One region of the Cellulomonas endometrii genome, then DNA from elsewhere that is predicted to be linked to it. Evidence: riboswitches for the same ligand, from Rfam matches in the RefSeq annotation. Region 1 holds a riboswitch; the other holds the start of a gene.
What was found. Region 1 has a riboswitch for thiamine pyrophosphate ahead of QNH85_RS10300 (YkoF family thiamine/hydroxymethylpyrimidine-binding protein). Riboswitches for the same ligand answer to the same signal wherever they lie in the genome.

Region 2: linked by a shared signal. The riboswitch ahead of QNH85_RS03190 (thiamine ABC transporter substrate-binding protein) and the one ahead of QNH85_RS10300 (YkoF family thiamine/hydroxymethylpyrimidine-binding protein) in region 1 are both predicted to bind thiamine pyrophosphate.

Annotation. Positions count from the first base shown of each region.
Region 1 covers NZ_CATKPC010000008.1:10,212-17,307, reverse strand. Annotated here, with positions in the region: gene QNH85_RS10320 (helix-turn-helix transcriptional regulator) at 1-650, opposite strand, end outside; gene QNH85_RS10315 (ATP-binding cassette domain-containing protein) at 747-1,739, shown strand; gene QNH85_RS10310 (ABC transporter permease) at 1,736-2,554, shown strand; gene ybaK (Cys-tRNA(Pro) deacylase) at 2,578-3,075, opposite strand; TPP riboswitch at 3,123-3,231, shown strand; gene QNH85_RS10300 (YkoF family thiamine/hydroxymethylpyrimidine-binding protein) at 3,289-3,951, shown strand; gene QNH85_RS10295 (ECF transporter S component) at 3,944-4,567, shown strand; gene QNH85_RS10290 (ABC transporter ATP-binding protein) at 4,557-6,275, shown strand; gene QNH85_RS10285 (energy-coupling factor transporter transmembrane component T family protein) at 6,272-7,018, shown strand; gene QNH85_RS10280 (VIT1/CCC1 transporter family protein) at 7,032-7,096, opposite strand, start outside.
Region 2 covers NZ_CATKPC010000002.1:152,031-159,126, forward strand. Annotated here, with positions in the region: gene QNH85_RS03155 (Na+/H+ antiporter subunit A) at 1-1,094, shown strand, start outside; gene QNH85_RS03160 (Na(+)/H(+) antiporter subunit C) at 1,091-1,606, shown strand; gene QNH85_RS03165 (Na+/H+ antiporter subunit D) at 1,603-3,234, shown strand; gene QNH85_RS03170 (Na+/H+ antiporter subunit E) at 3,231-3,827, shown strand; gene QNH85_RS03175 (MrpF/PhaF family protein) at 3,824-4,447, shown strand; gene mnhG (monovalent cation/H(+) antiporter subunit G) at 4,444-4,851, shown strand; gene QNH85_RS03185 (DUF4235 domain-containing protein) at 4,888-5,175, opposite strand; TPP riboswitch at 5,331-5,463, shown strand; gene QNH85_RS03190 (thiamine ABC transporter substrate-binding protein) at 5,536-6,642, shown strand; gene QNH85_RS03195 (ABC transporter permease) at 6,656-7,096, shown strand, end outside.

The DNA.
Region 1 (7,096 bases):
CGGTCCACGCGGAACGTGCGCCAGTCGGCGCGGTCGAGGTCCCACGCCACGAGGTACCAGCGCCGCCCGCGCGTCGCGAGGTGGTGGGGCTCCGCGCGGCGCGGCGCGGGGTCGGCGGGGCGGCCGGTGCCGTCGTCCGGTGCCCGGTAGTCGAACCGCAGCACCTCGCGGGCCCGGATGGCCGCCCCGATGGCCATGAGCGTCTCGGTGTCGACGCGCTCCTCGGCCGGCCCCTCCGGGCGGCGCACCGCGGTGAGCTCCAGCCCCTCGACGCGCGCGCGCAGGCGCGCGGGCAGCACCTGGCGGAGCGTCGCCAGGGCGCGGGCAGCGGCGTCGTCCAGCCCGTCGACCCCGGTGCTGGCCACCTGCAGCGCGACCGTGAGGGCCACCACCTGCTCGTCGTCCAGCATGAGCGGCGGCATCGCGGTGCCGGCGGCCAGCCGGTACCCGCCCTCCGGCCCCTTGGTGGCGTGCACGGGGTAGCCGAGGACGCGCAGCCGGTCGACGTCACGCCGGACGGTCCGCGGGCTGACCCCGAGGCGGTCCGCCAGGACGTCCCCGGGCCAGTCCCGGCGGGTCTGGAGCAGCGAGAGCAGAGTCAGCAGGCGCGACGACGGTGTCGCGGGCTCGGTGCCGAGGTGGGTCGACATGTCCCGAAGTCTGCACCCGGTAGCGGACAGGATCTGACCGCTACCCGGAGCAGGGTGGGGATCTCCACCGACACAGACCTGACTGAGGGAGGCGCTGTGATCCACACCAGCGGACTGACCAAGGACTTCGCGGGCGGCAAGGGCGAGACGGTGCACGCGGTGCGGGGCATCGACCTGGACATCGCGCCCGGCGAGCTCGTGGCCGTCCTCGGCCCGAACGTGGCCGGCAAGACCACCACCATCCGGATGCTCACCACGCTGATCGCCCCCACGGCCGGGACCGCGCGCGTCGCCGGCGCGGACATCCGGGAGCAGCCCGCGGCCGTGCGGCGGCGCATCGGGTACGTCGGGCAGGGCAACGGCGCCGGCCACGCCCAGCGGGCGCTCGACGAGCTCGTGGTCCAGGGCGTCGTCTACGGGCTCGACCGGCGCGACGCCCGGCGCCGGGCCGCCGAGCTCATGGCCCAGCTGGACCTCGAGCCGCTCGCGCGCCGGAAGGTCTCGGACCTGTCCGGCGGCCAGCGCCGGCGCCTCGACGTCGCGCTGGGCCTCGTGCACGCGCCGCGGCTGCTGTTCCTCGACGAGCCGTCGACGGGCCTCGACCCGCACAACCGCGCCAACCTGTGGGAGCACATCCTGCGGCTGCGCGCGGCGCACGACATGACCGTCGTCCTGACGACGCACTACCTCGACGAGGCCGACTCGATGGCCGAGCGGGTGGTCGTCGTCGACGACGGGCAGGTGATCGCCGACGACACCGCCGCCGCGCTCAAGCACACCCTCGCCGGCGACCGGCTCGCGCTCGCCGTCGCCGACCCGGTCGACGCCCCCGCGCTCGCCGCGGTGCTGGCCCGGGCCGACGGCGCCCGCGACGTCCGCGTCGACGGCCTCGCGGTCCAGGCGCGCGTCGCCGACGCCCCGACCGCCCTGCCCGCCGTCCTGACCGAGGCCGCCGCGCGCGGCATCCGCGTCGCCCGCGCCGAGGGGCACCAGCCCACGCTCGATGACGTGTTCCTGTCCCTGACCGGCCGCAGCCTGCGCGAAGAGGGCGCTGCGCGGCCGGGCGAGCCCGTGGAGGTGGCGGCATGACCGCGACGACGCCGACACCCGTGACCGAGACCCTGCCCGCGCGCGAGGCGTCGCGGTCCTGGTGGGGAGACGCGTGGCTCGTGATGACGCGCGAGCTGATGCCGACGCTCCGGGACCCGTTCTCGGTGGTGTTCGGGCTGATCCAGCCGGTCGTGTTCCTGGCGCTGTTCGGGCCGCTGCTCGCCGGTTCGGTCGGCGCGGGGCTGCCCGGGGGTGACGTGTGGGCGTGGTTCGTGCCCGGCATCCTCGTGATGACCACGCTGTTCGGCACCTCGACCACCGGGGCGAACCTGCTGTTCGAGATGCAGACCGGCGCGCACGAGCGGCTGCTCGTCACGCCGCTGGCCCGGTCCGCGCAGCTCGTCGGGCGCTCCTGGAAGGAGATGGTCCCGATCGTCGCGCAGTCCGTGGTGGTGCTGGCCGTGATGCTGCCGTTCGGGTTCACGTTCGACCCGGTGGGCGCGCTGACCGGGCTGCTGGTGCTCGCGGTGTTCGGCGTCGGCATCGGCTCGCTGTCCTACGCGCTCGCCATCGCGGTCCGGAAGCAGGACTGGATGTTCTGGGTCGTGCAGCAGACGCTGCTGTTCCCGCTGCTCATCCTGTCCGGGATGCTGCTGCCGCTGGAGACCGGCCCGCGGTGGATGCAGGTCGCGGCGGACCTCAACCCGCTGCGGTACGTGGTGGACGCGGAGCGCGCGCTGTTCGCCGGGGACGTGGTGTCGAGCACGGTGCTGTGGGGCGCGGTCGCGGCGGTGCTGACCGCGGCCCTCGGGCTGCTGGTCGGGGTGCGGACGCTCGCGCGCAGCTCGCGATGACGTGTGGCGGCAGTCGCCCGGGCTCAGTCCCGGGCGACGGCCGCCACGGTCGCGGAGGTGAGCCGGACCAGGTCGTCGGGCGCGAGCTCGACGTCCAGCCCGCGCCGGCCGCCGGAGACCAGCACCGTGTCGAACAGCAAGACCGTCTCGTCCACGACGGTCGGGTGCGGCGTCCTCTGCCCGAGCGGGGAGATCCCGCCGACCACGTACCCGGTGGCGCGCTCGGCCGCGGCGGGGTCGGCCATCACGGCCTTCTTGCCGCCCGCCGCCTGCGCGAGCGCCTTGAGGTCCAGCTTCCCGGTGACCGGGACGACCGCCACGGTGAGCTCGCCGTCGACCGACGCCATCAGCGTCTTGAAGACCCGTTCGGGCTCGACGCCCAGCACCTCGGCCGCCTCCAGGCCGTAGCCGACGGTGCTGCGCGGGTCGTGCTCGTACGGGTGGGCGGTGTGCGGGACGCCGGCCGCGGCGAGGGCCGCGAGGGCGGGCGTCCCCGAGGGCGACTGCTTCGACCGGCTCACGGCCCCACCCTAGGACGGTGTGGCACCCCGGGACCTGCTGCTAGCGTTCCGAGCAGCACGGGAGTCCGGTGAGCCGGGCTGAGAGGGAGTACTCGAACTCCGACCGTAGAACCTGATCTGGGTCATGCCAGCGCAGGGAGCGACATCGCAGGACGCCGGACTCCCGTCCGTGCGCCCTCCCGTGCTGAGACCGACCAGCGCAGGAGGACGACGATGACCGGGACCCGCACCGCCCCGCACCCGCGGACCGACGAGCCAGAGGACCTCACGGCCGACCCGCTGCGCTTCGGCGTGGGGGCGCGCGTGACGGTGGCCGTGATGGCGGACGACTACGCGGACGTGCTCCTCTCCGTGCTCGCCGGGGTCGACCGCAGCGGCCTGGTCGTGGCGACGGGCGACGTCAGCACGTACGTCGGCGGCCACGAGGCGGACCTGCTGCGCTACCTGACCGACCTCGTGGACGCTGTGGCCGCCACCGGGGAGCACGCCGCGGTGACGCTGCACCTGTCCCGCGGCTGCCCCGGCGAGGTCCGCTGCGAGCTGCCCGGCGGCGCGGGGCCCCGCCCGGTCGACCTGCCGCCCGGGCGCCGGACCGGTCGGGTGGCCGTCGCCGAGTGGGCCCTCTACCCGCTGGTGGACGACGTGCGGGCGGGGGTCGTGCCCGACCACATGCGCGACATCGAGGCGGCGATCGAGCTCGCCCGGGTCGCGGGGACGTTCCGCGGCTCCGAGCACTTCGTGACCCGGCTGGAGGGCGACGTCGGCGCGGTGGTCGAGACGGTCGTCGGCGCGTGGGCCCGGGTCGGGCGCGGCGTGCAGCACGTGACCAGCCACGTGACCCTGTCCCTCAACAGCCCGTCCCGGACCCGTGGCTGAGCCGGGGGCGCGGCGCAGGCCGCTCGCGACCAAGGACATCGTGCTGATGGTCGTGCTCGGGGTCGTCTTCGGCTTCCTGTACTGGGCGCTGGTGCAGGCGTGGAACGGCCTCGCCGTGCTCATGGGTCCGGCCGGCGACCTCGCGCAGCACGTGCTGCTGGGCGGCTGGCTGCTCGTCGCGCCGATCGCGCTCGCGATCATCCGCCGCCCCGGGGTCGGGGTCCTCGCGGAGGTGCTGGCGTCGGTCGTCGAGGTGGTCTTCCTCGGGTCCCCGGTGGGGCCGCTGCTGGTCGTCGCCGCCCTGCTCCAGGGCCTGGGGAGCGAGATCCCGTTCGCGCTCGGCCGCTACCGCCGGTTCGGCTGGGCGCGGTTCGCCGTGTCGGGGCTGCTCGGGGCGAGCCTGGTGTTCGCGTGGTCGGCGTTCCGGTTCGGCTGGTACGGGCAGGACGTGCTGCTGCTGCGCTTCGTGCTCCAGGCCGCGTCGGGCGTGCTGCTCGGGGGCCTGCTGGCGCGGGTGGTCGTCGACGCGCTGCACCGCACCGGCGTGCTGGACGGCTTCGCGATCGGGCGGGCGGCGGCCGACGGCGCGCCCGTGGCGGCGCGTCGTGCCGGCTGAACCCGCCCCGGGGGCGGACGTGCTCGTCGCGCGTGGCCTGGAGGCGGTGTTCCCCGGTGGCGACGGGATCGGGCCGGTCGACCTGCGGCTCGCACCGGGGGAGCAGGTCCTGCTGCTCGGACCGTCCGGCTCCGGCAAGTCGACGCTGCTGCGCTGCCTGCACGGCGCCGTCCCGCACGCCGTGCCGGCCCGGGTCACCGGCACCGTCCAGGTCGCGGGCCGCGCGGTCGCCGACCACGGTGTGGCGGGCCTCGCGGACGTGGTCGGCGTGCTGGCCCAGGACCCGGAGACCGGCGTGTGCCTGACCGAGGTGGCGGACGAGGTCGCGTTCCCGCTGGAGAACCTCGGGGCGGACCCCGCGGGCATGGGCCCCGCCGTGGGCGCCGCCCTGGGCGCGACGGGGGCCACGCACCTGCTCGGGCGGCGGACGGACGCGCTCTCGGGCGGCGAGCTGCAGCGCGTCGCGCTCGCCGCCGCGGTGGTCGCCCGGCCGCGCCTCCTCCTGCTGGACGAGCCGACCTCGATGCTGGACGGCGACGGCGTCGCGGCGGTGCGGGACGCCCTGCCCTCGGTGCGGGACGCGACCGGGGCGGCGTGCGTCCTGGTCGAGCACCGGCTGGACGAGCTCGCGGGGGACGCCGGGCTCGCGGCGCTGCCCGGGCGCTGGGTCGTGCTGGACCGGGCGGGGCGGGTGACGCACGACGGCCCCGCGCGCGACGTCGCGGCCGAGGCCGGGCCGGAGCTGCTGGCGCGCGGGTGCTGGCTGCCGCTCGAGGTCGAGCTCGCCGCGGTCCTCGGCGGCCCCGTCGGGTCGCCCGACCACCGCCGGGGGCTCCTGGAGCTGGCGTCCGGGGCGCCGCCGGCACCGTCGGCGCAGCCGCCGGCCGTCGCGGAGCCGTCCCCGGGTGCGCCCGTGCTCGCCGCGCGCGGCCTGGCGGTGTCGCCCGCGCGTGCCCGGGGGAGCCGGCGCGCGCCCGCCCCGGCCCCGGTCCTGCGCGACGTCGACCTGACGCTGCGCACCGGCGAGGTGGTCGCGCTGGTGGGGCCCAACGGGGCCGGCAAGTCGACGCTGCTCGCGTGCCTCGCCGGGCTGCTCCCGCCGGTCGCGGGGACCGTCGAGGGGCCGCGGCCGGGCCTCGTCCTGCAGAACCCGGAGCACCAGCTCGCGGGCAGCACGGTGCGAGCGGAGGTCGCCGTCGGACTCCCGCCCGGCCCCGCGACGCAGGCGCGCGTCGAGGCCGCGCTCGCGGACTTCGGCCTGACGCGGCTCGCCGACCGGGACCCGCACCGCCTGTCCGGCGGTCAGCAGCGACGGCTGAGCCTGGCCGCGATGCTGGTGCACGACCGCCCGTTCCTGCTGGCCGACGAGCCGACGTTCGGGCTCGACCGGCTCGGGACCGCCGGGGCGCTGCGGGCGCTGACCGACGCCGCGCGGGGCGGGCGGGGCGTGCTGTTCTCCTGCCACGACCTGCGGGCGGTGGCCACGTGCGCGGACCGCGTCCTCGCGGTGGCCGAGGGCCGGCTGGTCGCGGACGTCGACCCGCTCGCCCTGCTGCGCGACGCGGACCTGCTCGCGGCCGCGCGGCTCCGGCCGCCCCTGCTGCTGCGGTGGCTGGCCGACGCGGTCGACGACGCGGGGCGGCTGCGGGACGCGCTCGTCGCGCTCGACCGCCGCGCCCCGGTGCCTACGGAGGTGCGGGTCGCGTGACGCTGCTCGAGGCCCGGAACCCGACCGTCAAGCTCGCGCTCGTCGTCGCGGTGTCGGTGGTGACGCTCGCCCTGCTGGACGCGGTCACGCTGCTGGCCCTGTACCTGCTCGGGCTGGCCGCGGCGCGCTGGGCAGCCGGGGTGCGCGGGCGCACGCTGCTGCGCGCGCAGGTGCCGTTCTGGACCTTCGCCGTGGGCGTGCTGCTGGTCAACGCGCTGAGCCGGCCCGGGGAGCCGCTGGTCGCGGGCGGGGTCGTGCCGGGGACGCGCGAGGGCCTCGCCGTCGGGGCGGCGCTGGCGGCGCGCGGGCTGGTGATCGGGGTGTGCACGGTGGCGTTCCTCGCCAGCACGCCGCCGCGGGACCTCATGGTGAGCCTGACGCAGCACGCCCGGGTCGGCCCGCGCTACGCGTACGCGCTGCTCGCGGGGCACCGGGTGCTCGCCGGGCTGCCGCGCCGGTGGGCGACGATCCGGGCGGCGCACCTGGTCCGCGCCCCGCTGGCCCGCGACGGGCGGCCCCGCGGCGGGTGGCGGCACCTGGGGCGCTCGGCGTTCGCGCTGCTGGTCTCGTCGGTGCGGGACGCGGAGCGGATCGCGCTCGCGCTGGAGTCGCGCGGGCTGTCCACGCGGCCGCGCACCCTCTGGCGCCCGGTGCCGCTCGGGCCCCGCGACGCCGGGCTCGCGGCCGTGGTGCTCGCCGTCGTCGCCGTCGTGGTGGTCGGCGGTCGGCTCCTGGGCGGGTGAGGGCGCCCGAGCGTCAGACCGCGAGGCCGACCAGGGCGCCGATGCCGTAGGTGACGAGCATCGCGATCGAGCCGCCCA
Region 2 (7,096 bases), on a different contig from region 1:
TGGAGACCGTCACGCTGGTGGTGTTCGTGCTGGTGATGCGCCGCCTGCCGCCGTACTTCTCCGACCGCCCGCTGGTCGGCTCCCGCTGGGTGCGGCTCGGGATCGGGCTCGCCGTGGGGCTGACCGTCGGCGCGCTGGCGCTCGTCGTGCCCGGCGCCCGCGTGCACGAGCCCGTGTCGGTCGACTTCGCCGAGGAGGCGTACGCGTTCGGCGGCGGCAAGAACATCGTCAACGTGACCCTCGTCGACATCCGCGCGTGGGACACGATGGGCGAGATCTCGGTGCTGCTGGTGGCGGCGACGGGCGTGGCCTCGCTGGTGTTCCTCCGGCGCCGCGGCGGGGCGATCTTCCGCGCCGGCGACGCCCCGGAGCAGCGCCAGGTGTGGGGCGGCGGCGAGGACCCGATGGCCGCGGTGCGCCGCCCGGCGCAGGAGCGTCCCTCGTACCGCTCGGGCGAGTGGCTGCGGGCCGGGCGGACCCTGGCGCCCCGGCGGCGGTCCGTCGTCTTCGAGGTGGTCGTCCGCCTGCTGTTCCACACGATGATCGTGTACTCGCTGTTCCTGCTGTTCTCCGGGCACAACGCCCCCGGCGGCGGGTTCGCCGCGGGCCTGGTCACGGGCATCGCGCTGATCGTCCGCTACCTCGCGGGCGGCCGGTACGAGCTCGGCGAGGCGGCGCCCGTGCAGCCCGGTCTGCTGCTCGGCAGCGGCCTGTTCCTCTCGGCCGGCGTGGGCCTGGGCGCGCTGATCTTCGGCGGCACGGTGCTGCAGTCCTGGATCATCGACATCCACCTGCCGCTGATCGGCGACCTGCACCTCGTCACGTCCCTGTTCTTCGACGTCGGCGTCTACCTGGTGGTCGTCGGGCTGGTCCTCGACATCCTGCGCAGCCTCGGGGCCGAGATCGACCGGCAGGCCGAGGCGGACGGCGAGGGGGACGTCGACTCCGCCGTGGGCGGCGACGCGGACCCGGGCGAGCAGGTGACGGTGGACGCCGCGGCGGCCGGCCTGGTGGGGGACGGCGGCGCGCCCTCCGACGCGCCCGGCACCACCGGCACCACCGGGGCACGGCACGGCGACGGGAGCCCGGCATGAGCATCGACATGAGCCCGAACCTGGTGCTGGTCGGCGTCATCGTCGTCCTCGTGACCGCCGGGGTGTACCTGCTGCTCGAGCGGAGCCTGTCCCGCGTCCTGCTGGGCGTCATCCTCATCGGCAACGGCGCGAACCTGCTGTTCCTCGTCGCGGGCGGCGCCGCCGGCCGGCCGCCCATCGTCGGCCTGGAGCAGGAGGGCCGGATGAGCGACCCCCTCCCGCAGGCCATGGTGCTGACCGCGATCGTCATCACGCTCGGCATGACGGCGTTCCTGCTGGCGATGGCCTACCGGTCCTGGCAGCTGCACCGGCACGACGAGGTGCAGGACGACGTCGAGGACCGCCGCATCGCCCGCCTCGCGGCCCGCGACGAGCGCGCGTTCGAGGACGCCGACACCGAGGACACCACGACCACCCTCGACGAGGAGGCCGCGGAGACCCGCGACGAGACCGACGACGACGGCGGCCCGGTGCCCGCGGGCGCCGGCGAGCAGGGGCAGGCGGGCCGATGAGCGAGTTCACCTGGCTGGTGCCGCTGCCCGTCGTCGTGCCGCTGTTCGGCGCGGGGCTCGCGCTCGCGCTGTACCGCCGGCCCCGGCTGCAGCGGATCATCAGCGTCGCCGCGCTCAGCATCGTGCTGGTGGTCGCGGCGAGCCTGCTCGTGCTCGCCGACGACGGGCCGCTCGTCGTCGACATCGGCGGGTGGGCGGCGCCCGTCGGCATCGACCTGGTCGCGGACCGGCTGTCGGCGCTGATGCTGACCGTCTCGGCGGCGGTCACGCTGTGCGTCCAGCTGTACTCGCTGGCGCAGGGCGAGGCCGACGGCGACGAGGCCGCGCCCGTATCGATCTACCACCCCACGTACCTGATCCTGGCGGCGGGCGTCGCGAACGCGTTCCTGTCCGGCGACCTGTTCAACATCTACGTCGGCTTCGAGATCCTGCTCGCGGCGTCCTACGTGCTGCTCACGCTCGGCGGCACGGGGGAGCGGATCCGCGCGGGCAGCATCTACGTGGTCGTCGCGCTGCTCTCGTCACTGCTGTTCCTGGTGGCGATCGCGATGATCTACGCCGCGACCGGCACGGTGAACCTGGCGCAGCTCGCCGAGCGGCTGCCCGAGATCGACCCCGGCGTGCGCCTGGTGCTGCAGGTGATGCTGCTGCTGGCGTTCGGGATCAAGGCGGCGATCTTCCCGCTGTCGGCGTGGCTGCCCGACTCGTACCCGACCGCGCCCGCGCCGGTCACGGCCGTGTTCGCCGGCCTGCTCACCAAGGTCGGCGTGTACGCGATCATCCGCACGCAGTCCCTGCTGTTCCCCGAGGGGCGGGTGGACGACGTGCTGATGTGGGCGGCGCTCGCGACGATGGTGGTCGGCATCCTCGGCGCCGTCGCGCAGGACGACCTCAAGCGGCTGCTCTCGTTCACGCTGGTCAGCCACATCGGCTACATGATCTTCGGCATCGCGCTCGCGTCGCAGTCCGGCTGGGCCGCGGCCATCTACTACGTGGCGCACCACATCATCGTGCAGACCGGCCTGTTCCTGGTCGCGGGGCTGATCGAGCGACGGGGCGGGTCGACGTCGCTGGAGTCCCTGGGCGGGCTCGCGAAGATCGCGCCGGTGCTGGCGATCCTGTTCTTCATCCCGGCGATGAACCTCGGCGGCATCCCGCCGCTGTCCGGGTTCCTCGGCAAGGTCGGCCTGCTGCAGGCGGGTGTCCAGGACGGCACGCCGCTCGCGCTGACGCTGGTCGTCGGCGGGGTGCTGACCTCGCTGCTGACCCTGTACGCGCTCATCAAGGCCTGGAACAAGGCGTTCTGGCAGACCCCGCCCGAGCCGCTGCCCGACACGCACCTGCCCGTCGGGATGGTCGGCCCCGCCGCCGCCCTGGTGGGGCTCGGGCTCGCGCTGACGATCGGCGCCGGCCCGCTGTACGGGTACGCGGAGCGCGCCTCCGAGGCGCTGTCCGACCGGTCCCGGTACGTCGAGGCCGTGCTGCCGGAGGGCGGGCGCGGCGAGGGCGAGTCCGCGGACGTCGCCGAGGCGGCGGCGCACGAGGACGGCGCGCCCGACCAGGCCGTGGCTGACGACTCGGCGCCCGCCGACGCCGTGCCCGCCGACGCCGAGGGGGGCCGCCCGTGAGCCTGCACCCCCGCCGCCGGCGGCTCGCCACCCAGTGGCCCACGATGATCTGGCTCGTCGTGGTCTGGGTGCTGCTGTGGGGCGACTTCACGGTGGGCAACGTGCTCGCGGGCGCCGTGGTCGCGGTGCTGGTGACCGGCCTGCTGCGGATGACCCCGATCGACTTCCACGGCCGGGTGCACCCGTGGGGCGTCGTCGTGCTGGTCGCGCGATTCGCGTGGGACCTCGTGCGCGCGTCCGCCGAGGTCTCGTGGGTCGCGCTGCGCCCCCGGCACACCCCGCACGGCGCGGTGATCGGCGTGCAGCTGCGCAGCCACTCGGACCTGTACCTGACGATGACCGCCGAGCTGTGCTCGCTGGTGCCGGGGTCGCTCGTCGTCGAGGCGCACCGCCTGACGGGGATGCTCTACCTGCACGTGCTGGACGTCGAGCAGTCGGGCGGGGTCGAGGCGGCCCGGCAGTCGGTGCTCGACCAGGAGGAGCGGGTGCTGCGCGCGTTCGCCTCGGACGCCGAGATGCGCGCCGCGGGCCTCGAGCCGCACCGGCGCCGGACCGGCCCCGCCGGCCCCGACCGCACGGAGGTGCGCGCGTGACCGCCGTCGTCGTGATCTGCGCGGTGCTGCTCACCGCGGCCGGGGCGCTCGCGCTCGTCCGCGCCGAGCGCGGGCCGTCGATGCTGGACCGGACCGTCGCGCTGGACATCCTCGTCACCGTCGTGGTCGGGGCGCTGGCGCTGTACGCGTCGGTCGAGCGGCGCACGGACGTGGTCCCGATCCTCGTGGTGCTGTCCCTGGTCGGCTTCGTCGGGTCGGTGACGATCTCCCGCTTCGCGTCCGTCGAGCCCGCCGGCGAGGGCCGGGTCCGCTCCCGTGAGGAGATCGCCCAGGAGGAGGCCGAGCGGATCCGCGCCGAGGAGGAGGCCCAGGCCCAGCGCCGCGCCCGCCGCGCCCGGGAGGCCGACGCGTCGCCCGTGGAGGCGCCGCCGCCCGCCCGCGAGGCCCACGAGGCCCGGGCGGAGCACGACGCCGTCGGCGAGGACGGCGGGCGCGACGACGAGGAGCGGTCGGTCGCCCGCAAGGACGACGCCGGCGAGGCCGTCGCCCGCGAGGACGACCGGGACGACGCCGCCGCGCGGGACGCCGGGATGCACGGGGCCGAGGACGACCAGGTGCGGGGCGACCGCCACCACCGCGACCAGGGAGGGACCCGATGAGCTGGGACGCCGTCGCCGACGTGGCCGCCGCCGTGTGCCTCATCGGCGGGGCGCTGCTCGCGTTCGCCGCCGGCGTGGGCGTGCTGCGGTTCCCCGACCTGCTGTCGCGGATGCACGCGGGCACCAAGCCGCAGGTGCTGGGGCTGGTGCTCGTGCTGATCGGGCTCTCGCTGCGGCTGCGCTCCGGCAGCGCCGTGTGGGCGCTCGTCCTCGTCGCGCTGTTCCAGATGCTGACGGCGCCCGTCGCGGCGCACCTCGTCGGACGCGCCGGGTTCCGGACGGGCAAGGTCCGCCGGGACCTGCTGGTCGTGGACGAGCTGACCGCGGCGCAGGAACGCGCCGGGTCGCACACGGGGGACAGCGACGGCGAGTCGGACCACCGCCGGGACGCCGACGGCCGCTGACCTCGGGCCGCGCGGGCTGGGTGCCGGCGCGGCCGGTCAGTGCTGGGGCAGGCGGCGGTTCTTGTCGACGCGCTGGACGAACTTCTTGGTCCCGCGGGTGGCGAACACCCGCGCGATGGTCACGGCAGCGGCGGTGATCGCGGACGCGGCCACGACCTCGCCGATCCGGATGTCCGGGGCGTCGTCCTCGGGCTTCGGCGGCTTGTGCCCGACCGCGGCCTTCCAGGCGGTGTCGACCGCCTTGCTGGCGATCCAGGCCACGGCGCCGGCCACGATCAGGCCGGTGACCTTCGCGAGGGTGGACTGGGTCTCTTCGTCGGCCACGGGACCTCCTGCGTCGGGCTGTGCGCGGACGCGCGGACGGCGGCTGCCGTCCGGCGGGTGCTCGCCCCACGCTAGCGCCGCGGCTGCCGCGCCGCAGGTCAGGGCCGCCCGGCGGTCGCCCCGGACCGGGTGCGCGCGGGCGGTGTACTCTCGCCTGCGAACGACAGGGGAGCGTCCCGGACCGCCACCGCGAGGTGGCGCCCGACCGACGCTGAGAGTGCGGACGGACCGCAGACCCTCGCACCTGATCCGGTTCGCACCGGCGTAGGGAGTCGGGATCTCAGTCGCCTCGTGCCGTCGTGCCACGACCGTGGCGCGATGTCGCGCGGCGACCCCCTCCTGCTTCTCGAGGAGGACACCATGGCGCGCACGCGCGCACACCGCCGGACGTCCCGGCGCACCACCGCGGCCTCGGCCGCCCTCGCGGCGACGGCCCTCGCGCTGACCGCGTGCTCCGTCACGGGCGGCGGGTCGGACCCGGAGGCCTCGGGCGACGCGTCCGAGGGCGCCGGGACCGTCACGCTCGTCACGCACGACTCGTTCCACGTGAGCGACGGCCTGCTGGAGCAGTTCGAGCAGGAGTCCGGCCTCACCGTGCAGCAGGTCGCGCCCGGTGACGGCGGGGCGCTGGTCAACCAGCTGATCCTCACCAAGGACGCCCCGCTGGGCGACGCCGTGTACGGCATCGACACCACCTTCGCGTCGCGGGCGATCGAGGAGGGCGTCCTGGAGCCGTACACGTCGCAGGTCCCCGCGGCCGAGGACGCCGCGGCGCTCGCGCCCGACGACTCCGGCTCGCTGACCGCGATCGACAAGGGCGACGTGTGCCTCAACGTGGACCACGCCTGGTTCACCGCCCAGGGGATCCCCGAGCCGACGACGCTCGAGGACCTGACGGACCCGCGGTACCGGGACCTCACGGTGGTCACCAACGCCGCGACGAGCAGCCCGGGCCTGGCCTTCCTGCTGGCGACCGTCGGCGCGTTCGGCGAGGACGGGTGGCAGCAGTACTGGACGGACCTGACGGCCAACGGGCTGAAGGTCGCCGAGGGCTGGTCCGACGCGTACTACACGGACTTCTCCGGCGGCGGGGGCGGCGGCCCGCGGCCCATCGCGCTGTCCTACGCCTCCTCCCCGCCCGAGACGATCCCGGAGGGCGGCGGCGAGCCGACCACGGGCGCGCTCCTCGACACGTGCTTCCGCCAGGTCGAGTACGCGGGCGTCCTCGCCGGGGCGCAGAACCCCGAGGGCGCGCAGCGGCTGATCGACTGGCTGCTCTCGGACGAGGTCCAGGCGGACATCCCCGGCTCCATGTACATGTACCCGGTCAGCTCCGCGGTCGAGCTGCCGCAGGAGTGGGAGCAGTGGGCGCCCCTGTCCGACGCGCCGCACGAGGTGGCGCCGGCCGAGATCGCCGCGAACCGGGACGCCTGGGTCCGCGAGTGGACCGACCTGGTCACCGGCTGACCGGACCCGGCGGATGAGCACGACGACGCGACCGTCCCCGACCGGCTCCGGCCGGCCGGGGACGTCCGCGCGCCCGCGGGTCCCGGACCTCCCGCCGCTCCGCCCCCCGGCCCGGGGCTGGGTCGTCGGCCGCACGGTGCTGTGGACGCTCGCCGGAGCGGTGCCGCTCGTGTTCCTCGGGGTGTTCTTCGCGTGGCCGGTGGTGACGCTGGTCGCGCGGGGCTTCGTGGTCGACGGGTCGCTCGACCTGTCCGGTTTCGCGGAGGTGTTCGCCCGGCCCCGCACCTGGCGCATCGTCGGCCTGACCCTCGCCCAGGGCGCGATCGGCACGGTGCTGTCCGTGCTGCTCGGCGTCCCGGGGGCCTACGTGCTCTACCGGTGCCGGTTCCCGGGCCGCGGGGTGCTGCGGGCGTTCGTCACCGTGCCGTTCGTGCTGCCCACCGTCGTGGTGGGC